Regions from separate parts of the Marinobacter sp. H13 genome, predicted to be linked through region 4. Evidence: predicted binding sites of a transcription regulator. Region 4 holds the regulator's gene; each other region holds the start of a gene.
What was found. The regulator FliA, encoded in region 4, starts transcription of late flagellar genes. The targets are predictions, from matches to a motif close to CTAAAGTTTNNNNNNNNNNNGCCGNTAA.
Positions count from the first base shown of each region.

Region 1: the regulator FliA is predicted to act here: its motif matches at 3,104-3,131, upstream of AC5JQH_RS18110 (methyl-accepting chemotaxis protein).
Region 2: the regulator FliA is predicted to act here: its motif matches at 5,587-5,614, upstream of AC5JQH_RS20700 (methyl-accepting chemotaxis protein).
Region 3: the regulator FliA is predicted to act here: its motif matches at 4,235-4,262, upstream of AC5JQH_RS17625 (flagellar protein MotY).

Region 1 covers NZ_JCACRU010000001.1:3,883,688-3,890,951, reverse strand. Annotated here, with positions in the region: gene AC5JQH_RS18120 (ketopantoate reductase family protein) at 1-404, shown strand, start outside; gene AC5JQH_RS18115 (cob(I)yrinic acid a,c-diamide adenosyltransferase) at 418-975, shown strand; gene AC5JQH_RS18110 (methyl-accepting chemotaxis protein) at 1,022-3,052, opposite strand; gene AC5JQH_RS18105 (hypothetical protein) at 3,173-4,060, opposite strand; gene ampD (1,6-anhydro-N-acetylmuramyl-L-alanine amidase AmpD) at 4,061-4,687, opposite strand; gene AC5JQH_RS18095 (DUF1631 domain-containing protein) at 4,757-7,054, opposite strand.
Region 2 covers NZ_JCACRU010000001.1:4,431,288-4,438,551, forward strand. Annotated here, with positions in the region: gene AC5JQH_RS20670 (YebG family protein) at 1-205, opposite strand, end outside; gene AC5JQH_RS20675 (beta-ketoacyl-ACP synthase III) at 353-1,321, opposite strand; gene AC5JQH_RS20680 (HP1242/YdcH family protein) at 1,489-1,740, shown strand; gene AC5JQH_RS20685 (hypothetical protein) at 1,912-2,064, shown strand; gene AC5JQH_RS20690 (hypothetical protein) at 2,299-2,550, shown strand; gene AC5JQH_RS20695 (peptidoglycan-binding protein) at 2,554-3,432, opposite strand; gene AC5JQH_RS20700 (methyl-accepting chemotaxis protein) at 3,549-5,414, opposite strand; gene AC5JQH_RS20705 (ABC transporter substrate-binding protein) at 5,671-6,636, opposite strand; gene AC5JQH_RS20710 (protein kinase domain-containing protein) at 6,925-7,264, opposite strand, start outside.
Region 3 covers NZ_JCACRU010000001.1:3,779,532-3,786,795, forward strand. Annotated here, with positions in the region: gene AC5JQH_RS17610 (methyl-accepting chemotaxis protein) at 68-2,314, shown strand; gene rnt (ribonuclease T) at 2,389-3,045, opposite strand; gene pyrC (dihydroorotase) at 3,090-4,121, opposite strand; gene AC5JQH_RS17625 (flagellar protein MotY) at 4,305-5,222, shown strand; gene AC5JQH_RS17630 (histone deacetylase family protein) at 5,229-6,155, opposite strand; gene AC5JQH_RS17635 (bifunctional acetate--CoA ligase family protein/GNAT family N-acetyltransferase) at 6,364-7,264, shown strand, end outside.
Region 4 covers NZ_JCACRU010000001.1:542,796-550,059, reverse strand. Annotated here, with positions in the region: gene flhA (flagellar biosynthesis protein FlhA) at 1-1,892, shown strand, start outside; gene flhF (flagellar biosynthesis GTPase FlhF) at 1,953-3,260, shown strand; gene AC5JQH_RS02560 (MinD/ParA family protein) at 3,329-4,141, shown strand; gene AC5JQH_RS02555 (RNA polymerase sigma factor FliA) at 4,173-4,916, shown strand; gene cheY (chemotaxis response regulator CheY) at 5,079-5,462, shown strand; gene AC5JQH_RS02545 (protein phosphatase CheZ) at 5,483-6,268, shown strand; gene AC5JQH_RS02540 (chemotaxis protein CheA) at 6,285-7,264, shown strand, end outside.

The DNA of each region.
Region 1 (7,264 bases), 3.3 Mb from region 4:
CCATCCATCGGGAGCCGGCCATCCTTCAGCGACTCTGGCAGAAACTGATCGTCAATGCGGGCATCAATCCCTACACCGCCATCCTGAACTGCCCCAATGGCGACATCCTGTCTGCAGGGCTATATCAGAACACCATCGACGAGCTTTGCCGGGAACTATCAGAGCTGATGAGCGCCGCCGCCCAGATCACGGAAACACCGGATTCCCTGCGCCAACGCATTGAACAGGTCGCTCAAAACACCGCGGGTAACACATCGTCCATGCGTGCCGATGTTCTCCGCAAACGCCAAACCGAGATAGACTTTATCAACGGGTATCTGGCAAAACTAGGAAAAGAACTCGGTATCGACACGCCGGTGAACCAAATGCTGACCGAACGGGTACAACAACTGTCGTCACATTAACAGGAGCAGACTGATGGGCATCCGCCTTTCCAAGATTTACACCCGTACCGGAGACGATGGCTCCACGGGCCTGGCCGATGGCAACCGGATTGCCAAGAATGCCCAGCGAGTTGAAGCCATGGGCACCGCTGATGAACTCAACTGCCATATCGGGTTGCTAATCGAAACCCTGGACAGCGACGACGAACTGGTGGAGAGCCTGCGCCGCATTCAGCACCATCTGTTTGACCTGGGGGGCGAATTTGCCATCCCCGGCAGCCGTGTGATTGGTGACGAACACATCGAATGGCTGGAGGGCACCCTGGACCGGCACAACGAAGGCCTGCCACCGCTGAAGAATTTTGTCCTGCCCGGAGGCAGTCCCGGCGCCGCCCAATGTCACCTTGCCCGGGCGGTCTGCCGTCGTGCAGAGCGGGTTGTCGTCGCCCTCGGCCATGAGGACTCTATCAACACCGCTTCCCGACACTACCTGAACCGTCTATCGGATCTGTTGTTTGTCATCGCCCGCGTACTGGCCCGGCGCGAGGGTGGCGAAGAGATTCTCTGGGAACAAAAAAAATCCGGCCTCTAAGGGCCGGATTTTTTATGCGCCTGATCGCGCGCAAAGGTCGCACCGATCAGACCTTGAAGGCTTCCACCAGACGCTGAAGCGACGCTGTCAGTTGCGACATTTCTCTGGAAGAACCCAGGGTTTCTTCAGCATTGGCGGCGGTTTTCTGGCCCAGCTCGCCAATCTGCTCAACGTTCGAGTTCACGTTTTTCGCGACGGCAGACTGCTCTTCGGCGGCCTGGGCGATCTGGTGACTCATATCCACGATCACGGAGATGCCCTTGGCGATTCTATCCAGGGCCTCTGTCACCTCTCCGGACTTCTGCACCGTTGCCTCGGTCACGTCCCGGCTGTTGGTCATGGCCGACACCGCGTCTTTGACGCCGCTCTGGAGCCGGGAAATCATGCCTTCGATTTCTTCCGTCGATTTGTGCGTGCGCTGTGACAGCGAGCGAACCTCATCGGCAACCACCGCGAAACCACGCCCCTGCTCCCCGGCCCGGGCCGCCTCGATCGCGGCGTTCAGGGCGAGCAGGTTGGTCTGCTCGGCGATGGCCTTGATCTCGACCAGCACCTGACTGATGTTGTCACTGTCCTTGCTGACCCGGTTGATCACTTCCACCGCGCCTGAGATTTCACCCGCCAGCTTGTTGATGGTTTCAACCGTGTCGGCCACCACGCCCCGGCCGGTTTCTGTGTCCTGTTCGGCATTGCTCGCGCTGTCCGCAACCCGGTGCGCGCTTTCGGTGACTTCATGAACCGCCTCAACCATCTGGTTCATGGCTTCATTGATCTGGCCGCTTTCTTCCATCTGACGCGCAACCGCTTCGCTATTGGCCGCAGCGGTGTCATTGACCCGGGTGGCCTGCTGGTCTACGTCCGCCGTCGTCCGGCTGACAGAGCGGATCAGCTCGGCAATCCGGTCGGTCATGTTATTGAATTCCGTCGTCAACTCGCCCAGCTCATCGCGGTTGCGCAAACTGATGTGCGTGGTCATGTCGCCGGCGGCAACGTTCCGTGCGGCTTCGCTGAAGCGGTTGATGGCGGTACGTACGGACATGAAGAAGCCGATGTAGAGATAGACAACCACAAGCAGCACGGCGATCAGGGCAACCACAATCAGGCGACGCTGGTTGATCTCACTCTCGAGCCGTGCGCGCAGGTTCGAGTCGACCACGCTGAAGGCAGCCGTCTTGACGTCGTCGTAGTGGGCCAACTGCCCGGACATCAGATCGTCGTATTCGGTCCAGGGCATTTCCAGACGCATGGGCGTTATCACGTTCAGATCCAGATGATCCCGAACCACCATCAAACTCTCGTCAACCCGTTGAATGGCGTTGCCTGCCTGATTGGCGAGGGCCGGCGATGCTTCAGAAGCAAGAGCCAAAGCCGGTGAAAGCAAGGAGGTGCGATTGGTCAACTGGTCATAGATTTCGTTCAGGGTTTCGCTCAGGGCGTAACCTACCTGCCCCTCGACCAGTGCGAAGATTCCGTAGGATTTTGCCCGACCGATCACGGTGCGTGCAGCCGGGAGAGAGTCCTGGACCAGGCCCAGAATCAACTGGTTTTCTCTTGAGGCCCCCTGCCCCAAACCAGAGATTTCAATGGTGGCCGAAAGCAGCGCCTGTGCCTTCTGGACGAATTCCTGATAATACTTGAACTGAGGATCGAAGCTGCCCTGATAATTGTCATCGGCCCGCAATGCTTCCCACTCCTGGCGAAGGCCTTCAACCTGATCGGCCCAGGAGCCAGTCGTATCGAACGAGCGCTCTTCTGCGGTCAGAGCCGCCAAAAGGCTATCAATCTCAGTGGCCGCTTCTTCGGAAACTGCGGTAATGGCACTCTCATCCTTGATGATCGCCGGTGAGCGATAGTCTCGATAATCCATCGCCGCATCCACCAGCCGATCCACTTGCTGGAGTTGCTCCAGCCCCTCGACACCCCGGGTCATGGTCTGAACCGAGCGATTCAGCTCGGAAATGGCAAGCCAGGACAGCCCACCAATTGGTAAAAGGAACAGAATGCTGATGAGACTGAACTTGTAGACCATCGGCAGCCGGTTCATCAGGGCAATGGCAGGATTAATGAGTTGCTTCACAGGGACCCTCGTGCTGGCAAATAACCACTGAACGTTAATTCTTTTCTTCCATTGTCGCCTAAAGTCTTAAAAACTTAAGCTTTATTTGTTGTTAAACTGTAATGTTTTATAAAATCCGGGCTAAACGACGCCGGAAATAACCAGCAGGGCGAGTATGCATATCCATACCAGCATGCTTCTGTTCAGCAGATCCCTTACCGCTCGCAGACTCCTTCCCCCAAACGCTGTCCACTCATCCGGGTGAATCCGGGAAAACCTCGCTGGATCCAGTGCATACCCGGTTAACGACCCGTTGGCCGAAATCATGAGTACCTCGCCCGCTTTTTTGGAGATTCCGGTCAGAGTCTGGCGAGTTTCACGCAGCCAGCCGGCCAGATCTCCGGCAATTCCGAACGTTAACGACAAAAGCCTGGCAGGAATCCAGCCGGCAAGGTCGGACATTTTTGCAAACCTGGGCCTGGCCGGCGCCTGCGGCCATTGCTCGGCGAGCGCTACCAGCCCACGCGCCAGGACCGCGAGACCGATACCGCCAACCACATACCAGAAAGCCACCAGAAAAAAGCGCTGGAACACCGAAACCATCAGTGCCTTGGACAGGGAGAGGTGCATGGCCTCGGGAGACACTGCGGCTCCCCGTTCATCGGCCGGAAGAAGGTCTTTCACATGATGCCAGGCCGACTGCATGTCTCCCCGATGCCACGCCTCCGCATAGGCCCGCAGTACCTGTCGCCAGCCCGGCGTTCCCATAAGGACGACCAGCACCAGGAACTCCAGCGGGTAAGCCGCCATTCTCCAGCCAGAAGACACCAGCAGGTATTCCGCAAGCCCCAGTATCAGGGCCGGCAACAGGACCAGTGCCAGCCCGGTTGCTATCCCCGATTCATGGCCCGCCCTGACCCGGCTGCCGTAGCGGAACCAACGGCGCCAGACCTCATCGCCAGACAGCATGTCCAGGGAATCCAGACGCCTACGTACCATGTAGGCCAGAAGAAACACAACAAATACCATTCAGACGTTCCTCCCCGATCCTCGGACTATTTCCAGGGCTGACCGGAAATACCGCCAGTCAAAAGCCGGGCCGGGATCGCTCTTCCTGCCGGGCGCAATGTCGCAGTGCCCGGTAATCCGATTGGCCGTGATATCCGGCCAGGCCGTCATAATCAGGTCCGCCACTTTCGCCAGCATGCGATATTGCTCGGTGGTGTAAGGGGTGTCGTCGGTCCCTTCCAGCTCAATCCCGATGGAAAAATCATTGCATTCCTCCTGCCCTTCAAAACACGATCGGCCGGCATGCCAGGCCCGATCAAGCAGGCTGACAAACTGCACCAGCGCGCCATCGCGGCGAATCAGCAGGTGCGCAGACACCTGGACGCCCTCGATAGTCTTGAAGTAGGGGTGCGCAGAATGGTCGAGTTGGTTGCAGAAGAAGTCTTCTATTTCGCGGCCACCAAACTGGCCCGGAGGCAGGCTGATATTGTGGACGACCAGAAGAGAGATGCCCGCTCCATCCGGACGAGGCCCGAAATTCGGCGAAGGGGTCCAGCGGGCGAAGGAAATCCGCCCGGTTTCGCGAAGCGAATTTCCATCGGTACCGGAGGCGGAAGGGCGTTCGGAAAAAACGTCTGAATCGGGCAAAGTAATTCCAAAAGTTTCAGAGCATTACAGCCTCTGATTGAATCACAAAGTTGCCACGGTTGCTACGAATCAGTCCTTGCGGCTGCAGCGCAGGTTGTCGATGATCGACTCCAGTGCCCGGTCGAAGATCAGACCATCATCCAGCATGCTGATTTTCCCGAATTCCATGTCGGCGGCCAGTTCCTGACGCAGATACTCTGCCACCTTCGCGCCACTGCGATTCACAAAGATATATTTGCCAGTGGCCTTGATAAAGGCCGCAAGCTTACAGCGCACCCGGGTTTCGTCGCGGGTAAGTTCAATCCAGGAACCCACACGCAGGCTTTCGGCCTTTGACAGCCACTCTGGAGATACTGAAGCAGTCTGCGTTTCAGCGTCCGCCTGGGAGGCAGCCTCGCTGACCACAGAAACAGGCACTTCAGGCTCGGCCGGCGAGGGCGTTGCTTTGACAGCGTCTTCGGCCGCCGGCTCAGGGGGCTCGACGGGCTGCTCAGCAGCGGGCTCCGGAACGAGCAGATCCTCTGGTTCCGAAGGTGATTCCGGCCTGGACGGAGCCGTCACCAATCGCTGGAAAACATCCACATGGGCAAGTTCAAGGTCGCGAATCGCCGCATCGGTGGCAAACGGGTCCCAGGAAATATCCTGCAGTGCCTTGCGAAGGTCGTCCACAATGGCCGGTATTGCCCTCAGCAGATCTGACCTGGTGGTATCAGTGACCGGGCGCGGATCCACACTCCAGACCAACTGCTCGGTCAGGTTCCGGGCGTGCTGCCACCGGTCGCTTTCCTCGCCCTCCCGGAGGACAACCCATTGCAGGTACCGGGTCCAGGCTTCGCTCAGGAGGCCGGCAACCGGTTCGGGCACGTCCCGCTGCTCTGTCAGCTCCTTAACCAAGCCTTCCGCCGCCTGGGACGCCCGCTCCTGTCGAGCCCGCCCTTCTTCAGCATCCCGAAGACGTTGCTCGACGAGCTCACGACGTCGGCGATCGAGATCCATGAAGTGGCTGAAATCTTTCAGCAACTCCTCGAACAGGGAGACGTTGGTAGTGAACTCAGACAGAACCCGATCTACAACCGATTCGATTTTGTCCCGAAGCGGGTCTCTTTGCCCGGCCTTCTTCTCGGTCCAGCCAATGGCCGAGAGTGCCAGCTCGTTAAGCAGTTTTCGAACCGGGTGACCGCCCCGATTGAAAAAGTTCTTGTCACTCAGCGCCACTTTCAGCACCGGAATCTGCAGGCGCCCGATCAATGCTTTCATCACCGGATGCAGTTGGCGATCTTCCAGAATAAAGTCGAACAGCATGGAAACCAGATTGATCACGTCACTGTCGACCTGCCCAACGCTCAGGCTGTTGCCATCGCCGGAACGCAGGATGGGTTGAAGCTGCTCGCTCAGAGGTACAACGGTACCTTCACCCCATTGCCTGCTGCTCGACTGCGCTTCTGTCAAACGGGCCATGAGCCTGTCGGTATCAATGTAGCTTTCGCCGACCGGGGATCCGCCAGTGACAGCATTAGACTCACCGCGATGCAACAGCGCGCTGAGCTCCGAGAAAGTGGCCTGTGATTGAGACATACCCTGACTCTCGCTGGCAGAATCCGCCTGACCGCTGGCACTGGTCGGCACTGAACTCTCTGCTGACCCACGCTGACCGGAGCGGGAGGGCACCTTGCCGGTGGGCGGTCGTTTCATGTCAGGCATTACGCCTTCACTGATCAAGGTGCGATTGGCTTCTTTGTAGAAATCACCGAGGGTATCGGCAAGCAGGCGATCAAACAGCTTCAGAACCACCAGCTTGGCCCGGATATCAATGTCGAGGTCTGCACAGGCCTCGGCAACACCGCCACAGATGATTTCAGGGCTTAGCGGCATTTGTGCGTCTTTCAGCTCGATGCCCGGCACCAGATGCCCGACCCGGACGGTAAGCAGACGGATCTGTTCGGTATAACGGTTCCGGAGTTTATTTATGAGATTGTCGACTGCCACCTGCTGCTCAAGCTGGGAATGATCAACGAGGCTGAGAGAGTCCTCGTCAACTTCATCCAGGGACCTGGCACTTTGCTGGGGCTGGAACCTTCCGATTTCATTGAAAGCCTGGCTGACGTACTGGAGGATCGAGACCACCATGGCCTTGCGACGAAGCCTGAGCTCCCGCATGGCATCAAAGTAGGCGGTCTGGTCGAGGTTGGAGCCGGCTCTGTCCGCGAGTTCAAACAGGGCATCATCGGCACGATCGAAAAAACTGGCAAGAACGGACTTGAGGGACTGACCCGATGCGTCACGCAGGCGCACGAGGGACGCAGGCAAAGAAAACCGGGCGGGCGGTTTCCGGCCTGAAAAGCTGACAACCTTGTTATCGTGCACCATCTCGCTGCTCCGCCTTGTATTACACAATTGCCTGTTTATTTCTCCACTTCACATGATACGAGCTGCCCACGTCAGGTTGTGTCAGAATTTGTCACCTTTTGTGTAGACCTGACGTGCATCACAGTTTAGCAGCCCAGCCCCAAGAGTTTGGCGATTCACCGGCGGCGCTTTAGAATTGACAGCCTGAAACGCCGTCAACCCACTGCACCG
Region 2 (7,264 bases), 3.9 Mb from region 4:
CTATGGCCATGGCACAGCGTTCGGCCAGATCGTCGCCCAGGCCTTCAACCTTGCGGCCAAGGAATACCTGAATTTCCTCCGCCAGTTCGAGCACTTTGTCCCGGGCGTCGGCTTCGGCTTTTGAAGTGAACAGCATCGTCTCAGGATTTTTCAGTGCCATATCCAGGCCGTCCCTATCAGAAAAGTAGACTGCTTGTACTGCCATGGTTATTCCTCGCAGTGAGCGTTATTGGTACTGTATAAAAATACAGTCTATCTGACAGGGTGCGGTAAACACAATGAAAAACGGGCTTCAACAAAAGCTGAAGCCCGCCTCTGGTTCAAAACGAGTGGCGATCAGAAAGCTGGCCGATCAGTAACGGAGCAGTGCAGAGCCCCAGGTAAATCCGCCGCCAAAAGCCTCAAGGAGAAGCACCTCGTTGCGCTTAATCCGCCCATCTCGCACAGCCACATCAAGGGCGAGGGGGATAGATGCAGCGGACGTGTTGCCGTGCTCATTCACCGTCACGACAACCTGATCCATGGACATGTTCAGTTTCTTTGCCGTGGCCGAGATGATTCTCAGGTTGGCCTGGTGCGGAACCAGCCAGTCGATCTCGGATTTCTGCATCTGGTTGGCTGCCAGGGTTTCGTCAACGATCTTGCCCAAGGTGTTGACCGCCACCTTGAACACTTCGTTGCCTTTCATTTCCACAAACGCTCGCCCGGCCTTGACCTGGTCGTAGCCATCGGCAATACCGCAGGGAACGTGCAGCAAATCGGCATACTGGCCATCGGCATGGATATGGGTGGAAAGGATGCCGGTTTCTTCGTCGGCCTCCAGGATCACCGCGCCGGCGCCATCGCCGAACAAGACACACGTACCACGGTCTTCCCAGTTAATGATGCGGGAGAACACCTCGGCGCCGATAACCAGGGCCTTCTTGCTGCTTCCGGTTTTGATGAATTTTTCTGCTGTTGCGAGGGCGTATACAAATCCGCTGCATACCGCCTGTATGTCGAACGCGGGGCAGCCATGGATGCCAAGACGCGCCTGCAGGATGCATGCGGAACTCGGAAAAATCTTGTCCGGGGTGGAGGTGGCAAACACGATCAGATCGATGTCCTGTGCATTGATGCCCGCGGCATCAATGGCATTCCTTGCAGCCTGCTCAGCAAGATCCACTGTGGTCTGGCCTTCGACGGCAATGTGACGTCTTTCGATTCCCGTGCGCTCGCGAATCCACTGGTCGGTGGTGTCGACCATTTTCTCGAGGTCTTTGTTGGTAACGATGTTTTCAGGCAGGTAGGAACCGGTGCCGGTAATTCGTGCAAAGGTCATTCGCAAGTGTCCCGAGGCGTAACTGGATAACGTACTACCATGCTATACCCATGCAACGTCGTGCGTAATTAGCGATTTGTCAAAGACGCCCAGAAACTGGCACGCTCGTCTATGCTGAAGGTGATCAGCTTTGATCAACACTCTGCAAAGAAGAGGAGAGGAATACGATGGGCATTTCCAGCCATGAGCTTCACGTAGAATTCCCGCAGTACCGAGAACTGATTCAGGAACTCAAGAACAATGATCTCAAGTTCAACGAAAAGCTTCAGGAGTACACGCATCTCGACCACGAAATTGAAGGGCTGGAAAAGAGGGATTCTCCCATCGGTGATGACAAACTCCACCGCATGAAGCAGAAACGCGCACAGCTGAAAGATGACCTTTACCAAGTGTTACTTTCAAACGCCAAGGCGTCATAAGACTGCCATCAAAAGTACACAATTCTGACACCCAATAATGCTTGGAGCCCCTGTTTATAGGGGTTTCCAAGTATTCAGAAAGCTCCTCGTCAAGCTTAGAATAGGACCCTAATTAAACAAGGTCCCGGTTTTCGGAGACCAATATTCTGGGGTTGACCAAGGAGTAATGAAATGAAAAGAGCTGCTTCGCTTTACAAAGGCTGGCGGATGAAGCGCAACTTTATCCATCTGGTGATGACTATGGATCGTCGGTTGCTGAACGATGTGGGATTTTCCCCTGAACTGGTTGAACAGAAACTGAGCACTCCGTTCTGGAAATTCTGATCCTCGTGACTGATCGACTCTGCTCTCGGTAACCTTCTGAACTGGTTGAAAAATAATCAGTCCAGAAGGTTACAGACTGTCACAATAATGAAATATCCTATTGTTCTTAAAGCCCTTTTATCTCGAAAAAATCTAAGAAAATTGATCTGAATCTGTATTCTCTTCTACCGGATCGTCCTATAGTTACGCTACCTCCAGAACCAGACCGGTTCACCCTGAAAGGAGAGCTCGACGATGATCCAGGAATTCCTTCAAAGCAACTTGCCCCTAGACTCCTCCGTAAGCCTCAAGCGTTCAGATACAGAGCCTGATAAAGACATTGCCAATGCCCGCAGCGAAGCCTTTGAGATCGTCTCAGACTCCGGTGAAACCGTAGGCTTTGTGAAGGCCTGGGAAGATGACCCGAGTTTCCGCGGATACGTCCACTTCGATTCCGACGGCAACGTGATTGACTGGAAAGTCTTTAAAGACCGGTTGCAGAGTTGACGCTCAGACCAGCCAGCCAAAAAAGAAATCGAACAAGACGCTGAAAAACCCGCCGCCGGTGCTCTGAGAATTATCGGCAACCGCGGAATTTTTCGATGCAGTGTTTTCTCCTTCGACTGGCTGGGCTTTCTTCATTTCCGTTGCTTTCGGTTCGGTAGGGCCCGCACTGGTGGGCTCTGAAGGGAGCTGGGCCAGCACCGGGGCTGGTTCTTTGGTGGCTTCTGGTGAAGTTTCCTCGGCGACCGCAGGTTCCGGCACGGGAGCTGGAGCTGAAATGGGAGCAGGGGGCTCTGAAGCTACCGGTTCGGGTGTTGTCGGGGCTGCTTCCGCCACTTTTTCTTGTGCCTTCACTTCAGGTTTTTTCGAAGTTCCCTCAGTATCTATCTGGTTTTCATCAGGTTCGGCATCGAGCGAAGTTGTTGGCTCGCCCTGTTCGGAAGATTTTTGAATGGGGGCCGGGGTAGGTTCTGGCGAAGGCTTTGGTTCAGCCCTGGCAATGGTCGGGGTATTGGGCGCGGGCTCGGGGAGGGACAAACCGAGCTGTGCCAATGACGCCTTTCGACTGCCGACTGAATTTGCAGTGATGGTTGCGCTGGATGTTTTGGTCACGCCGAGCGCTTTCAGTGTTGCCGTATCCAGGTTGCCGTTGGTTTGGAGCCCATTTTGAGCTTGATAGGCGCGTATGGCAGCTCGGAGTTGCTCATCAATCCAGCCATCCGCGCGTCCGATGTCATGACCGGCACCGTAAAGAGCATTTTCGGCGGCGAAAATGACTTTTTCGGGTTCGGCGGCTTGGGCAGTGCCGAGGCAGGCAGCCGCTGTCAGCATGGCAATGACAGGGCCGCGAACGCCTTGCCTCTTGGGTGATTGAGAGCGCGTCATGGCGGGATACCTCCGGGCAGTCCGTTTCCGGTTACATTGTGTAACTTGAAACCCAAAGGTATCAGGTAATCATCTGCGCTCTCGTGAATTGGTTAACATCTGCAACCATTGTCTGTTCAGGATTCACTGGCCCTGAAGCGTCGCACGAGCGTATTCAATTCATCAGCCATGTTCGCCAGAGAGCGGCTTGAGTGATTCACCTGGGAAATGTCTCCGGCCAGTTCCTCAATTGCGCCACTGCTTATTTCCACGTTCTGGGTCATCTCCGCGGCGGTCGCTCTCTGCTGCTCGGTCGCGCTTGCAATCTGGGTGGTCATTTCAACAATGCTGTTAACCGCCGCGAGAATGTCCGTCAAAGCCTCGCCCGACTTGCTTGCCTCCTCGCTGGCCTCTTCGGCCATCTGCTTGGCCTTGCTCATGTCCACTACTGCGCCGGCCGCGCCACTCTGGAGCTGGGACACAATCCGCTCGATATCGACGGTTGATTCCTGAACGCGCTTGGCCAGTCCTCGAACTTCATCGGCAACCACGGCAAATCCCCGCCCGGCGTCACCGGCTCGAGCCGCCTCAATGGCGGCATTGAGCGCCAGAAGGTTCGTTTGCTCAGCAATGCTCTGGATAACAGCCAGCACATTGCCGATTTCGGCCGATTCGTTCTCCAGTTGTTGGATCCGGTTAGACCCCTTTTCAACCTGATTGGCGAGGTTGGTAACCGCCCGAATGGCTGAGCCAACGGTTTCCTGTCCGGAATCCGCAAGCGATGAGGCCTTACGGGCCGATTCGTCAGTTTCGCTGGTGTTCGAGGCGATCTCTTCGGAGGTGGACACCATTTCCTGCATGGCGGCAGACACCTGCGTGATCTGGTCGCGCTGTTGCTCCGAATTGGCGGTTGTACGCTCTGTGATACCGGAAAGTGATTCGGACTCGCCGGTCAGTTGGCGAGACGCCGTCACAATTCGGGAAATCGTTTCCTCGAGCGTTTGCAGGAAGGTGTTGACTGCGTCGATGAAGTCACCGATCTCATCGGGACGGCCCGGAGTGAGTCGGGTGGAGAGGTTGCCGTTGTTATTGGCGATGTCGTCGAGGTAGCCCAGAATTTCTGTTTTCGCACGCTTCACGCTTGAGCCCATCAAGCGACTCATCAATACCGCAACGATCAATCCGAGAACCGCAGAAGCCACAAATGCGATGAGCGTGAATTTGAGTGCAAGATCAGTGGCAGCCGTTGCCTCATCCGCTTCCATCTCGAGAGACGCGAAAATACTGGCCTCCAACTCGCGCGCCATGCGGGCGATTTCGGGCCCGAGTACATCGAGTCGGTCTGCCTTGACGCTGTCGACGATATTCTGCTGTTCCACCATTCTCTGAACTGCAGCCTGATAGTTTGCCAGCTCTTCGACAACGGTTTGCATGTACACCTGCACAAAGTCCGGGCCATTTTCAGGTTGCAGCAGCTCCAGTGCATCGGTCAGGTCTTCGATGGCCCAACCGAGAGCCTTGCGGGAATCCTCATCGCCGTTGGTCAGGTAGCGTTGGGCGGTCAATTGCATGACCATGGCATCGTTCAGCAGTTGCTCGAGGCCGGCCCTCAAATCGCTTTCGGGTTCCCTGTTGGCAACCCCGTTAAGGGCCATCCGCAATGCCTTGGTGGCATTTGGACCGTATACGTCCAGCTCATCCTTGATAATTTTCAGGACCTGGCGTTTGGCCGGAACCAGCTCGTTCCGGAATGCCTTGATGTATTCATCGGTGGTGGTCTTGATCCGATCCACCAGTTTGGCCGCACCAGGGTCCTGGATGTTCTCCTGCGCTCTCGCCATCACCTCATTGAACTCGGCTTCTAGCTCGCCGAAGTGGGCAAGGGTTTCTTCATCGCCAGTGGTGAAATAGTCGAAAACACGCAGGCGCATCCGATAGACGCTGATGACCGATTCGGTCCCAATAGAGGTGTCCGGTGCCAAGTCCCTGGCGACGGTGTTCATTCGACGGTCTAGTTCCTGGAATTCATAAACACTGAAAAAAGTTACCGAGGCAAAGAGCAAAAGAATGAATACCGGCGCAATCAACAGTTTCCCTGGGACACCCAATTTACGCTCTATAGATGAGAGGACAGAGGAAGCCAAAACGTCATCCTTCAGTAAGTTGTTTTAGTGATTATCGGCAGCGCTACTGAAACCTGAAGCCTTAAGGCCGGTGTTTCATTTGGGCGCAGCCGTCTCTGGTTGAGCGGCGCCCCGGTTACTCGACAAAGTTGGCCTGGCTCGCAATCATGGGGGAGAGATCAAGATTCCAGTGTTCAAGGCCGCTCGCACTGTACACGTAATGCCCACTTAGGGATTTAAGCTGCGGTATCTGATCGGGTCTCATGCCATTGAGGATCAACGAGGCCAGCCTGGCTGCGGTGAGCCCCTCTTGTTTGGCCGAGATAGTGAATCCGCCGATGCTTTGTTCTTCGCCAACAAAGATATCCCAGAATGAAAACAGTGGGAGCTGAGCCCGATAAAATGCTTCCTTCAGCAGATCGTAGGGTATGACGTACTCGCCATCTTTGTCACGGATGGTGTGGTGGGTGCCCAACACAACAGCATCATAACGTTCGTGGGCATTTACGACCGTGTCCAACCAGGTGTCCCTGTCGTTGGTCAGAACGATGTCCAGTTCGGAACCGTAGATCGTGGCCTGGCGCTTGTCACCAAAGTATTCGTTCACCGCATTACGCATGGTAGGTGAGTCATCCATCAGAACCAGGAAACGCTCTTTCTGCCGGAGTATCTTTCTCAGGTGACGGATACTCTCGGAGAAGAACGGGCGTTCGAGGATGCCAGTGACCAGCGGGTGTTCAAGGGTAGGGTGCTGAACGGGGCCACCATTCACACCAAGAAAGACCACGGGAATCTTTTGGGCGACCAGGTGGTCAGCCATCAACGTAAAGGCGTTGTCATCACCCAGAATGGCAACGTCGGGATTAACGTTTGCAATTTTGCTCTGGATTTCAGCCACTTTCTGTGGCCATTCCGGTTTCGACAGGCGCTTGGTGTCGAGTTCGAACACGTGAAGGTCGTGATCCTGCCCGAGCACGGACCGGACCGCGTCGATATAGTCCGCGTCCCATTTGTACTCGAGGTGGTAACTCTGGATGACGACGACGGTTTTGCCAAAACACAGGGGACTGACCAGCAAAAGAGCCAGGAAGAGTAAACGCATAGTTGTTCCTTATTATTGTCCGAGCAAGGTTGAAAAACCGAATACTTAACGATTTGTTCTTCAGGCAGTTTTTATAATTGTGACCGGCTTGAATACAGAAACCGTGCCAGTTAGCCAACTCACTGAAAATAAGAGTTTTTTAATGATATGGAGGGTTTGCTTTCCCGTTTTTAGCGTGAAGTGTCCGGTGTACTGGACAGTTGGCGGCGTGCTGGGCTGAATGTGTTTGATTTGCCGGACAATTGCGTCCGAAAAATCGGACATGGAAAAGCGAGTCTGGGCCGAGGTTTACGCGATCTCGGTCCTTGGATTGCGTGGGTAATACCGCTCAGGGAGGCGTTCGATGTGAGGGAAGAAGCGGGTGTCCTTGTAGGGCATCTTCATGAACCCGGAAACGCCCAGGCCGGTAATCTGCTCCACCGATGACAGGATTACGTCCAACAATCGGCGGAACTCCTGTTCCCGGTCCGGATCAAGTAGCCGATAGTGGCTGTGGATTTTAAGATGGCGGGGCAGGGCTTCGAAGATGATCATGCCAGTGTGGTGAATAGCGTTGAGTTCTTCGAGGGCGTGAATAATGGTGTCGGGTAACACCAGGAATTCCTCCGGGTCCGGGCCGTCCTCGAAG
Region 3 (7,264 bases), 3.2 Mb from region 4:
CTGGGCTAAAGAAAACCAGCCGATAGCCGATGGTTAACATAAGAACAATATAAAAGAAGGGCTATTGATGACTCTCAAGAAACGTCTTTTGCTGACTTTGCTGCTGGTTGGCCTGCTTCCCGTCATTGCCATCTCATTTTTTAACGCCGAAATTGCCCGACAGAGCCTGACGGAACAGGCGTTGCAACAACTCTCTATTGCGGCTACCAATAAGCAGCATAGTGTTGAAGATTATCTCAGCACTATTGCCCGGCAGCTGAAAGCCATGGCCAATAATCGCGGGACCCGAACGGCGGCCCAGGGGTTTGGTTTGGCATTCCAGAATTATGAAAAACTGGTACAAGAGGAGCAGTCGACCTTACGAGAAAACGTCGAGGCTTATTATCAGCAGAATTTTTTGCCACCCTTGCAGCAAAATGGTGGTGCTAACGGACGTTCAGCCTCGGACTTCGTTGCATCCCTCAGCAAAAACAGCCTGGCTCTGCAGATGGGTTACATCGTGGACAACCCGAATCCTGTGGGGCAGAAAGACGAATTGGTATCGGCTGACGTCCATATCGCGCAGTTTTATAACACGCTTCACAAACAGTGGCACACCTCGTTCAAGGAGTTTCAGGAGGCGTTCGGCTACTACGATATTTATCTCATTGATGCCGATACAGGCCACGTTATCTATTCCGTAGCCAAAGAGGTGGATTTTGCTACCTCCCTGAAAGATGGTCCCTACGCGGATTCTGGCCTGGCGGCAGCTTATCGTCAGGCGATGTCTGACGGACAGGATACTGCTCCGACTTTTGTTGATTTTACTCGGTATGTACCGTCCTACGGTGCGCCCGCCGGATTTGTGGCAACCCCCATATATTCCGAAAAAGATGAGCGGCTGGCCGTGCTGGCCTTCCAGTTCCCCATCGACAGCCTGAACAACATCATGATGGAACGAGATGGCATGGGCGAAACCGGGGATGCCTATCTGGTGGGGCCGGATAACCTGATGCGGTCAGACTCCTACCTGGATCCGGAAAACCGCAGTGTTGTCGCTTCCTTTGCCGACCCGGAGAATGGACGCATTAGTTCGACATCGGTGGATGAGGCCCTGGCCGGAAATTCCGGTGAAGGCGTGGTTACGTCCTACCGTGGCGAGCCAGTGTTTTCCGCCCACAGGCCAGTTACCGTAGGCGGGCTGAACTGGGCGCTGGTGGCGGAGATTAGCGAAGACGAGGCCTTGGCGCCGGTGCGTGAAATGTGGACGCTGGCGGCGATAGCCATTGCTATTGTGCTCCTGGCTGTGGCGGCCGTGGCGGTCTGGACCGCAGTGCGGATCATGAAACCCCTCGGCAAAGACCCGTCCGAATTGCAGGCACTGGCGGAACAGGTAGCTGCAGGTAACCTGGTCATTGATTCGTCCGACAGTGACAAGGCTACGGGCGTATACGGCTCCATGCTCAAGATGGTGTCAGACCTGAAAGAAGTGATCTTCAAGGTTGAAGAAGCGTCCCAGCGCCAGGCCAGTGCATCTGAACAGTTGTCCGGTACCACCTCGCAGACTCTGGACAGTGTGAATCAGCAGGCAGAGCAGACTGAGCAGGTGGCGTCGGCCATTGAAGAAATGTCCTCTGCCATCAGCGAGGTGTCCCAGAATACCTCGGAATCGGCAGCCGCCGCCCGGCGCACTGATGAGGCGGTCAGCCGCAGCGCCACCGAGGTGGAATCCTCCGCTGAGGACACCCGTGCTATGGCCAGGGAACTGGAGGAAGCAGAAGCCGGCATAGAGGACTTGCGAAAGAATATGGAATCCATCACCAGGGTTCTGGATTCGATAAAGTCCATCGCCGACCAGACTAACTTGCTGGCTTTGAATGCCGCTATTGAAGCGGCCCGGGCCGGTGAACAGGGCAGGGGCTTCGCGGTGGTCGCGGATGAGGTGCGCAGCCTGGCCCAGAACAGCCAGAAGGCGACCGAGGAGATCAGTAGTTCCATCGAAACTCTGGTTAATTCTTCGGAGCGTGCTTCAAAGGTGGTTACCCGCTGCAGCACCCAGGCCAGAGGTATTTCTGAGCGGGCAGGAACCGTAGTGTTGCAGCTTCGCGAGGCAGTGGAAGAGGTTGCCCGGATGTCCGGTATGGCGGAGCAGATTGCTACGGCTTCCGAAGAGCAATCAGCCACGGCCGAAGAAGTAACGCGCAACGTATCCACAATTGCTGAAAAGTCCTTGGAGACCAAACAGGCCATGGTCCAGATCTCCGAAGCCAGTGGTGACTTGGCGGAGTTGTCTCATCAGCTCAGGGATTCTCTGTCCCGCTTTAAAGTCAGCTGAGTATGAGGCGTGCCTTCAACACTTAGGCCTGGCACACAGAAAAAAACCCGCTGCGGCGGGTTTTTTTATGGCGGTTATTCGGTCTCTTCGGGGATCACCGGAGGCGGAAAGCCGCCCAGTTCTTTCCAGCGATTCACAATGCCACAGAACAGGTCTGCGGTTTTTTCCGCGTCATAGGCGGCGGAATGGGCTTCCTTGTTGCTGAACGGAATGCCCGCGAGTTTGCAGGCCTGGGCCAGAACCGTGTGGCCATAGGCCAGGCCGGCCAGCGTGGCGGTATCGAAGGTTGAGAAAGGATGGAACGGGTTACGACGGATGTCGGCCCGCAGCGCGGCTGCAAAGATGAAGTTATGGTCAAAGGTGGCATTGTGGCCCACCAGGACGGCTCGCTTGCAATCGTGGTTCTTCACCGCCTTGCGAATGGGGCTGAAGATCTCGCTGAGTCCTTCCCGCTCGGGTACCGCTTCTCGCTCCGGATTCCACGGATCAATACCCGTGAAATCAAGCGCGGACTGCTCCAGATTCGCGCCTTCGAAAGGATCGATCTGCTGAACGTGGGTTTCAGCGCGCCGCACCCAGCCATCGTCGTCCATGGTCAGTATCACTGCCGCCACTTCCAGCAGGGCGTCCCGCTCGGGATTGAAGCCAGCGGTTTCCACGTCGACTACAACAGGCAGAAACCCGCGAAAGCGGCGGGACATGGGATGCGGTGGTTTGTTTTCGTCAGTCACTCAAGCTCCGGTCTTGGCCGTGTGTGAGAAGGAATAAGTCAGGTTTACGCCAGTTTCCAGTGAACGGTTTCACCAGCCTTGAGGGGCACGATGGTTCCGTCAGCCAGCGGCAGCTCTGCCGGCATGGTCCAGGGGTCACGAATCAGGGTGATGGTATCGGTATTCCGCGGTAGGCCATAGAAATCCGGCCCGTTGAAACTGGCGAATGCTTCAAGTTTATCCAGGATGCCAAGCTCTTCGAAAATGTCCGCATACAGACCGATTGCGCCGTAGGCCGAGTAACAGCCAGCGCAACCGCAGGCTGCCTCTTTGCGATCCTTTGAATGGGGGGCGGAATCCGTGCCCAGGAAAAAGCGTTTGTCGCCGCTGGCCACCGCGTCCCTGAGCGCCTGTTGATGGCGGTTACGCTTCAGGATTGGCAGGCAATAGAGATGCGGTCGAATGCCGCCTACCAGCATGTGGTTGCGGTTGTACATCAGGTGCTGGGGCGTCAGAGTCGCACCGAGGTTGTCACCGGCGTGCTGCCGGACAAATTCTGCGGAATCGGCCGTGGTGATATGTTCCAGTACAACCTTCAGGTTCGGGAAAGCCTCGAGAGTGGGTGCCAGGACACGCTCCAGAAATACCTTTTCCCGGTCAAAAATGTCGATATCGGCATCGGTTACCTCGCCGTGTACCAGCAGCAGCATGCCACAATTGGCCATGGCTTCCAGAACCGGGTAGATGTTGCGGATATCCTTCACGCCGGAGTCGGAATTGGTCGTTGCTCCGGCGGGGTAAAGCTTGGCAGCCACAACGCCGGCAGCCCTGGCATCCCGGATGGTCTGCGCCGTCATGCTCTCGGTCAGATACAGCGTCATCAACGGCTCGAACTCGGTGCCATTGGCAGCCGCCAGAATGCGTTCCCGGTAGGCTGTGGCATCGGCTGCGGTGGTAACTGGCGGTACCAGGTTAGGCATGATGATGGCGCGAGCGAAGCAGGCGGCCGTAGCCGGTACCACGTCGTTGAGAATGTCGCCGTCCCGTACGTGAAGGTGCCAGTCGTCGGGGCGTGTGAGCGTGAGCTTGTCTGTCATGGCGTTTGTCCGAAATACCTTTGGCGGGGCGAGCTTGTGCCCGGTTCTCTGGGAGCCGAAAAAATTTGGCGAATTATACCAGAAGGCGCGGGTGATTGTTTTCCGGTTGGTGGCTAAAGAACTTCCGGCTCAGGCCGTTAAACAGTCTGACTCTGCTAACTCCGGACACTGATGGCTAGCTCTATGGGATTTCGCCCCGGACAACTCCTGAATACTCTGCTGGTTGCCACGTTGCCCGTGGTGCTTCTGCCGGCAACCGCGCAGGCTGCCAGCTATGGCGCCGGAATCGAGAACAGCCAGTGGTATCTCGCCGAGTCGGTATTTGAATGCCGGCTGGTGCACGAAGTTCCCGGCTACGGTCGGGCGGTGTTCAATCATCGCGCCGGTGAAAGTCTCAGCTTTTTCCTGGAGTCTGATTCCGCATTGATGCGACCAGGGCGCGGCAGCCTTGTGGTCGAGGCACCGGCCTGGCGTCCGGGTGTGGCGCCGAAGCCCCTGGGAACGGTCAATGTCTCGGATGATCGCCGTCAGGTCTCGCTGGATACCCGTCAGGCGTTCGTGGTCGCCCATGGACTTCTGGACGGGATGCGCCCGACGGTAACCAGGGAATCGTGGTTTGATGGCCGCCCGGTGCGGGTTCAGGTCTCCAACATTAACTTCGCCGGCGAGTACCAGCGTTATCAGCGCTGTACGTCCAATCTACTGCCGGTAAACTTTGATCAGATCCAGCGCTCGAGGGTGCCCTTTGCCAGCGGCAGCACGCAATTATCCGATGCCGACAGGCAACTACTGGATAACATCGTGGCCTATGTGAACGCAGATTCCACGGTTGAGCGGATTTTCGTGGATGGTCATAGTGACAGTATTGGAAGCCGGATCGACAACCGTGCGCTTTCCGAAGATCGCGCCAATGTGGTGGCCGACTACCTCAAGGCGAGCGGTATTGATGAAAACATGATTACCGTTCGGGCTCACGGCGACCAGTACCCGGTATCCAACCGGCCCGCCGATAACCGGCGCACCAATATCCGCCTGCAACGGGCCGGTGACCGCCCGGAACTGCAGCAGGCTAACGGTTATGGCGGCGAACCCAGGGGCTGATTGGCGTCAGTAAACCGAATCCAGTACTTCCAGGTGGGCATTGACGCTTTCCGCCAGGGCCCGCAGATGGTACCCGCCCTCCAGGGTTGAAATGATCCGGTCATTGCTGTGCTCACTGGCGACACTCACAATCATTTCTGTTAGCCAGCGATAATCTTCCGTATCCAGATTCAGTTCTGCCATCGGATCCAGCCGGTGGGCATCAAAACCCGCCGAAATCAGGATCAACTGCGGTTTGAATTCATTCAGGCGCTTCAGCCATCCCGCCTCCACCTGCTTCCGGTACTCTTCAGACGAACAGTTTGCCTCAATCGGAATATTCACGATGTTGTCGGCCTGCCGGTGCACGTGGGAGTGCGGATAGAAGGGATGCTGGAAGCTTGAGCACATCAGGATACGCTCGTCGCCACTGACAATGTCTACGGTGCCATTGCCCTGGTGCACGTCGAAATCGATGATCGCGACCCGCTCCAAATGATGAAAGGTGAGGGCGCGCATGGCGGCCAGGGCAACGTTGTTGTAAAAACAGAACCCCATGGATTTCGCCCGCTCGGCATGGTGCCCGGGCGGCCGGGCACACACAAACGCGTTAGTAACCTGGCTGCTCATGACCATATCCACGGCCTGGATATTGGCACCAGCTGCCAGACGAGCGGCTCGAAGGGTGTCGGGCATCATGGCCGTGTCCGGGTCGGTAAACACGCGGCCGCGGGTCGGTTGCATCAGGTCCAGTTGATGGAGATATTTTTCCGGATGCACCATCAGAAGCTGATCACGGGTGATTTCTTCCGGCCGCACCCAGTCCAGCTTCTGGTCCAGGCCAGTATCAGCAAGGTAGCTGATGATGGCCGCCAGCCGCTCAGGGCTTTCCGGATGTTCCGGCCCCATGTTGTGTTTCATGAAGTCATCGTGGGAAAAGAATGCCGTGGTCATACGTCTCGGACTGCCTTCGATATGCTTATATTTTCTTCAAGCTTATCAGGGAAAACTGCACGATGCCGTGTTTCTTTGGTCTTATAACGGCGATAGTCGTTTCACATCGGGGTATCAAGGCCTAAGATAAGAGTTACACTCATAAGTAACCTGTTTTATTACATTTATTTCCCAACGGTCTGCCGGCCGCATACAAAGGAGAGTCAGCTTGAGCACCCGGTATCTGGAGAGCCTGTTTAATCCCGCGTCCATTGCGGTGATCGGTGCGTCGGAGCGGGCAGACAACCTTGGCGGTATGGTGTTGCGGAACCTGATGGGGGGCGGTTATCCCGGCCGGTTACTGGTGGTTAACCAGAACGATTACGACAACGTGCACGGGGTGCCCTGCGTCAAGAAAGTCTCGAAAATGGAATTTTCCCCGGACCTGGCAATCATCTGTACGCCGCCGGATACCGTGGCCAAGACCATCAAGCGGCTGGGGGAGGCCGGGGTGCGCACCGCGATCGTTATGACCGGTGGCATGTCACGTACTCACAGTAAAACCGGCCAGCCCCTGATGTATTCCGTTCGTGAAGCGGCCCGGGAGACCGGAATCCGGGTTCTGGGCCCCAACACCATTGGCCTGATGGTCCCGGCACGCAGCCTGAACGCTACCTACGCCCATATGGGCGCCATCCCTGGCCGGGTTGCCTTCGTTGGCCAGTCCGGCACCATCGCCAGTTCGGTCATCGACTGGGCATTCGCCCGTGGTGTGGGGTTTTCCTACTTCCTGACCCTGGGCGATGGCATGGATATCGATCACGACGACCTGATCGACTACCTGGCGCAGGATACACAGACCCGTGCGATTCTCCTGCACATCGAAAACATTCCCAATGCCCGCCGCTTCATGTCGGCGGTGCGGGTGGCGTCCCGCACCAAGCCGGTGATTGCGGTGAAGTCCGGTCGGGTGCCGGAGTCGGAGTGGTTTCCCCACGACCTCCCTGATGGCCTGAAACGCAGCGATCCAATCTACGACGCCATGCTTCAGAGGGCAGGTGTGCTCCGAGTGGATGGCCTTGGCCAGATGTTTGATGCGCTCGAGACATTGACGCGGATGCGTCCCTTGC
Region 4 (7,264 bases):
ACGAAGGCGGCGATGCCGCCGGTAAAGTGATCGAATCCTTCGGCGCCGTTCTGATCGGCGGCAATTACGCCGTGGGTCTGGTGGTGTTTGCGATCCTGATGATCATCAACTTCCTGGTCGTGACCAAGGGTGCCGGCCGGGTCTCCGAGGTGAGCGCCCGTTTCACGCTGGATGCTATGCCCGGCAAGCAGATGGCGATTGATGCGGACCTGAACGCCGGCCTGATCAATCAGGATGAGGCCAAGCATCGTCGTGCCGAAATCGCCCAGGAAGCGGATTTCTACGGCTCCATGGACGGTGCGTCCAAGTTTGTGAAGGGCGACGCCATTGCCGGCCTGCTGATTCTTGCCATCAACATCATTGGCGGTATTGCCATTGGTATGCTGCAGCACGGTCTGGATTTCGGGCTGGCCATGGAGCGATATGCGCTACTGACCATTGGTGACGGCCTGGTGGCACAGATTCCCTCGCTGCTGCTGTCCACGTCTGCTGCAATCATGGTAACGCGGGTTACCTCCAGCCAGGATATGGGCGGCCAGATCCTCCAGCAAATGTTCAGCGCGCCCAAGGCGCTGTCCATTGCCGCCGCTATCCTGATCATTCTCGGTCTGATTCCCGGCATGCCCCACGTGGCCTTCCTGGGTCTGGGTGCACTGGCCGCCGGCGCTGCCTGGTATATCTGGAAGCACCAGCGACAGACCGTCGAAGAAGATGGCGCATTCCCGACTAGGGGCGCGGGCGGGGCGGCTCCACGGCCGGCGGGTCGTGATCTGCCTCCAGGCGGTGACGCTGGCGGCGATCAGGGGCGTCAATTACCGGCCCCCGGAGAGACCAAGGAGCTGGGCTGGGACGATGTGTCCACTGTCGATATTGTCGGTCTGGAAGTGGGTTACCGGTTGATCCCGCTGGTGGACAAGTCACAGGGTGGCCAGTTGCTCAGTCGTATCAAGGGCGTTCGTAAAAAGCTGTCCCAGGATCTCGGCTTCCTGATGCCCTCGGTCCACATTCGAGACAACCTCGATCTTATGCCCAACGTCTACCGCATCACCCTGATGGGCGTGACGATTGCCGAAGCGGAAATCCATCCGGACCGCGAACTGGCCATCGACCCCGGTCAGGTATTCGGAAAGATAGAAGGCATTGAAGGCAAGGATCCGGCGTTCGGTCTGGACGCCAGCTGGATTGAGCCAGACAAGAAAGAGCAGGCCCAGACGCTCGGCTATACCGTGGTCGATGCCAGTACGGTGGTCGCGACCCACCTTAACCAGGTACTGCAGAAACACGCCCACGAGCTGCTGGGCCATGAGGAAGTCCAGAAATGGCTGGATCAGCTTGAAAAGATTTCTCCGAAGCTGGCCGAGGAACTGGTACCCACCACCGTATCCATCAGTCTGCTGCTGAAAGTGCTGCAGAACCTCCTGAAGGAAGAAGTGCCGATCCGAGACATGCGGTCCATTGCCGAGGCCATCGTGAACGTGCATCCGAAGAGTCAGGATCCGAAGCTGTTGACCACCGTTGCGCGGCAGTCCCTGCGCCGGATGATTGTCCAGAGTATCTGCGGCAACGAATCAGAGATACCGGTGATCACCCTGGATCCGGATCTGGAACAGTTATTGCTAAAGTCTGTTCAGCAGAGTCAACAATCCGGCGGACAGGAAGATATTGGCCTGGTTCTGGAGCCGAATATGGTTGAAAAACTCCAGCGCTCGCTTCAGGAGAGCGTCCAGCGTCAGGAGATGCTCGGCAAGCCAGCCATTCTGCTGGTGTCCGGGCCCCTGAGGCCGGTGCTGGCGAAGTTCGCCAGCTACGGGGTAGAGCGGCTCCATGTGCTCTCGTACCAGGAAATTCCGGATAACAAACAGATTACGATCGTGGCGTCCGTTGGCCAGTAACGGCGCGGATGACAGAGCGGACAGCGCCGGCACGGCGTTGCCGGTGGAGGAAGAGGCATCATGAAAGTAAAACGGTTTTTTGCTCAGACCATGGCCGAGGCGCTCAAGCAGGTCAGTGAACAGATGGGGCCGGACGCCGTGATCCTTTCCAATCGTCGGGTCGACGGCGGTGTCGAAATTGTGACGGCGCTGGATTATGACGAGAATATGGCGCGCCAGCGACTGGGCAACCAGGCAGAAGAAGCCACCAACGGGTCCCGCTTGGCCGAGATGCAGGCCGACCAGCACAGGCGTCTTGAGGACGAGCTGAGCCGGTCCCGGGACCGCATCCGTGAAGTACGGGAAAAGCGGGCATCGCAGGGCGCGAGCTACGCCGGTTCGTTCGCTGCCATTCAGGAAGAGGTGAGCGGTGGTTTTGGTGATATTGAACTTCTGCCACAGGCGCCGAGGGAAGCCTATTCTGATGAGCTGGCGCAGATGCGGGCCGAGATCAGCTCGCTCAAAGACATGATGCAGGGCCATCGGCCGCAACAGGAGCCGGAGGTTTCTGCGACCACCGCCGTGCAGCAGAGGCTTGCCGAGCGCTTGCAGGAGTTCGGCCTCGGCAGTGATCTGGCGGGGTCAATTTCCCGTCGTCACAAGGCGGGGCGCCTGGAAGACGGTTGGAAGCAGTCCCTGAAAATGCTGTGTACCGGGGTTCGGACCTCCCGCATGGAGTGGCTGGATGAGGGTGGCGCCTACGCGTTGGTGGGTCCGACAGGGTCCGGGAAAACCACCACCATTGGCAAGCTGGCCGCGCGCTACGTGCTCAAACACGGTTCCGACTCGGTGGCACTGGTGACCACGGATCGCTATCGGGTGGCGGCGCACGAGCAGTTATTCGTGTTCGGTCGGATCCTGAATGTGCCGGTTCGGGTCGTGGATGAGAGCCACAGTCTGGACGATATTCTGGACGAGCTGTCAGACCGTCATCTGGTGCTGATTGATACCGCCGGACTGACCAGTGCGGACAAAGGCTATCAGGAACAGCTGGCCGAACTGGCTCGCAGCCATCACAATATCAAAACCCATCTGGTGGTCTCGGCAACCAGTCAGCCTCGCATCATGAAATCCGTGTGGCATTGCTATAAGATGGCAAATCTTGCGGGCTGTGTGATGACCAAAATCGACGAGGCCCTGACGCTGGGCGAGTCTCTCGGGTTTGTGATGGAAACCGGTCTGCCGGTAGCCTATTACACAGACGGCCAGAAGATTCCTGAAGACCTGCACCACGCAGAAGCCGTTCCGCTGGTGCGGTTGGCCGTGGATCGGCTGAAAACACTCCAGCAACAGCAAGCGGTCGCAGAGGGCCTGAAAGAGCACGCCTGAGACCGGACAGATTGACAGCAGGCGTCGGAGACAAAGCCGGCGAAACGTGGCGAGAGACCAAAAACAGTATGAGCAGAGCACATCCGGTACAGGTGATTGCAGTTTCCGGCGGAAAGGGTGGTGTCGGCAAGAGTAACGTGTCGGTGAACCTCGGAATTGCCCTGGCGCAGAAAGGCCTGAGAGTGGTGCTGCTCGACGCCGATCTGGGGCTGGCCAATATCGACGTCTTGCTGGGCATCACTGCCAATCGCAACCTCCAGGATGTTCTGGCCGGCGATTGTGATCTGAAGGACGTTCTGGTGAATGGACCCGGTGGCATCAAGATTGTCCCCGCCTCTTCCGGTACCCAACGAATGACCCAGCTCAGCCCCATGGAACATGCCGGGCTGATTAATGCGTTCAGCGAACTGGGTGATCAGATCGATGTCCTGATCGTTGATACCGCCGCCGGGATTTCCGAGTCAGTGGTCAGTTTTCTGAGAGCGTCTCAGGAGCTGCTGCTGGTTGTCTGCGACGAGCCGACCTCGATCACCGATGCCTATGCCCTGATCAAGCTGATGAACCGTGATTATGGAACCAACCGCTTCCGTATTCTTGCCAATCAGGTTCGGAATGAGCAGGAAGGCCGGCATCTGTTTGAAAAACTGACCCGGGTCACCGAGCGCTTCCTCGATGTGGCACTACAATACGTAGGAATAGTTCCCTACGATGAGGCCGTGAAGAAAGCGGTTCAGCGGCAGCGTGCGGTGCTGGACGCCTATCCCAGGGCGAAAGCTTCACTGGCCATCAAGGCGCTGGCGGACAAGGTAGATAGCTGGCCGTTGCCGTCCTCGCCCCGTGGGCATCTGGAATTTTTTGTGGAGCGGCTCGTCGAAGTCTGAATCGGATCCAGTCAAACAAAAAACCGGATACATGACATTGGCGAAAAACCTCGGAATCTATAACCAGTCAAGTGCGCAGAAGCCGGCTCAGCTCATTGAGCAGCACGCGCCGCTGGTCAAGAAAATTGCCCTTCACCTGATGGCTCGCCTGCCGGCGTCCGTCCAGCTTGAAGACCTGATGCAGGCCGGCATGATCGGTCTGCTCGAGGCCGCCCAGCGTTACAGTTCTACCAAAGGTGCTACCTTCGAGACTTACGCCGGTATCCGTATTCGCGGCGCCATGGTGGACGAAATCCGCAAGGGTGACTGGGTCCCCCGTTCCGTGCATCGCAACGCCCGTCGCATTTCCCAGGCCATCAAGGCCGTTGAAGATAGACTTGGCCGCGAAGCCCACGACCAGGAAGTGGCCGAAGAGCTGGGTATGGGGCTGCCCGAATACCACTCCTACCTTTCCGGTTCCAACAGCGGTCGACTTTTTAGCCTCGACGAGCTCAATGAATCCGGAGAGCTGCCGATAGAACAGACAGAGACGCAGGATAATCCCCTTGAGGGGTTGTCCTCCGATGCCTTCCGGCGGAGCCTCGCTGAGGCGATTGAAGACCTGCCGGAGCGGGAAAAGCTGGTGTTGAGCCTTTACTACCAGGAAGAACTGAACCTCAAGGAGATTGGCGCGGTGCTCGGCGTCAGTGAGAGCAGGGTAAGCCAGATTCACAGCCAGGCAGCCCTGCGCCTTCGGGGACGGCTCTCGGATTGGCGTCAGGAATCGGACAACTGACCGCGTTCAGTCTGTGTCGCCAACGAGGTAGTCTGTAGTTTTTGGTAACCGATGCTTTACAACCGAAGCAAAGGTCCGACAATAAGCGGTTAAAACAGCGGCCTGCTAGACTTTGAACGCAAAGGTCAAACGAATTCCGGGTGTTACTAACTGGAGGTCCCATTGGACAAAAACATGAAAATCCTCATTGTGGACGACTTCTCCACAATGCGACGGATCATCAAGAACCTGCTGCGTGATCTTGGCTTCACCAACACCGATGAAGCTGACGACGGCAACACGGCACTGCCAATGCTCAAAAGCGGCAAATACGATTTTCTGGTGACCGACTGGAACATGCCTGGCATGTCAGGCTTCGACCTGCTCAAGGCCGTTCGGGCGGACGAGAATCTGAAAACCCTGCCGGTATTGATGGTAACTGCTGAGGCCAAGCGCGACCAGATCGTTGCCGCTGCCCAGGCAGGCGTAAACGGGTATGTGGTCAAGCCGTTCACCGCTGCCGTGCTCAAGGAAAAGATTGAGAAAATCTTTGAAAGAATCCAGTAACCAGAGGTCGGATGGCTCTCATGAGCGATAGCAAAAAGAACCATCGGGGCCTTGAACCGGAGGTGACGGAAAAGCTCCAGCGGCAGGCAGCGGAACTGGCCGAGAGTGTTGATGCGGGTGATTATGCCAAAGCCATGACCCTGATCAATGAACTCAGCGAAGTCAGGGATCAGGGTCTGTACCGTGAGGTAGGGCGGCTGACGCGGAGCCTGCACGAAGCAATCCGGAACTTCCAGATTGATCCCCGTAACGCCGAGCAACAGGAAGCACTGTCAAAGATGACAGATGCCTCTGATCGTCTCGAATACGTTGTGCAGATGACCGGTGAAGCAGCCAACCGGACCATGGACCTGGTTGAGGAAACCATGCCGGTGGCCAATGCCCTCAGAGACGAGGCCGCCGCGTTGCGTGATGAGTGGCAGCGCCTGCGTCGCCGGGAAATGCAGCCGGCTGAGTTTCGCGAGCTGTACGGCCGGATTGATCGCTTTTTTGTCAGCATGGCAACCGATGCCGACACCATGTACAGCAACCTGTCGGAAATCCTGCTGGCTCAGGATTATCAGGATCTGACAGGTCAGGTCATCCAGAAGGTCACCGCCCTTGTGAAAGAGGTTGAGGAGCAGATGCTCAGCCTGGTGGTGATGGCCAGTCATGTGGACCAGCTCACGGGCACGGTGCACCAGATTGAAGAAAAAGAAGAGTCTGCAGAGAAGGGCGTCGGGCCCCAGATCAAGGCCGATGAGCGTGAAGATGTAGTTTCGGGGCAGGACGACGTAGACGACCTGTTGTCCAGTCTCGGTTTCTGAATAATGAGGGTAACGCATGGCGTTTGATGCTGATGAAGAGATTTTGCAGGACTTCCTCGTAGAAGCCGGCGAGATCCTCGAAAAGCTGTCAGAGCAGTTGGTAGATCTTGAGCGACATCCTGACGACAGTGATCTGCTCAACGCCATCTTCCGTGGTTTCCATACCGTGAAAGGCGGAGCCGGCTTCCTTCAGCTTGAAGCGCTGGTGAACTGCTGCCATTCCGCGGAAAACGTTTTCGACATCTTGCGTAATCACAAGCGCAAGGTGGATTCCGAACTGATGGACGTGGTTCTAGAAGCACTCGACTACGTCAATGCCATGTTTGAGCAGGTCCGCAATCATGAGGAGCTGACACCGGCTCCGGACGAACTTATTGCCCGTCTGGATGCCCTGGCCCAGCCTGAGGGCGAGGGGGCACCGGCCGCTGCCGCTCAACCTGAGCAGGAAGAGAGCGAACCGGCAGAAGACGGTGGCGACATCACCGACGACGAGTTCGAACAGCTTCTGGACGCACTGCAGGACGAGAAATCAGCGGAGGTTTCCTCGGCTTCGAGCGCCGGATCGGCCGGCGGTGACCAGGAAAGTTCTGGAGACGACGAAATAACCGACGACGAATTCGAAGCGCTACTGGACCAACTGCACGGAAAAGGTCAGTTTGCCGGTGCGCCAGCTGGCGAGGAAGAGGCTTCTGGTAAAGAAGAAAAGCCGGCTGCCAAGGCCGGATCTGCTGGCGGCGACGACCTGATCACCGACGACGAATTCGAGAAACTGCTGGACGATCTTCACGGCAAGGGCGGAAGCCCGACCGCGGGCGGAGAGCCTTCAGCCTCGAAAGAGCCTGCAGCTCCAAAACAGCCCTCAGCGCCGAAACAGCCTGCATCTTCAAAAGAGCCGGCTTCACCGAAAGCAAACACGTCAAAGCCCGAAAAATCGAAGCCGGCCGAGAAGCCGGAGGCCAAAGGCGCTGCCGCACCGGCGATGCCTGCTCGCGAGAA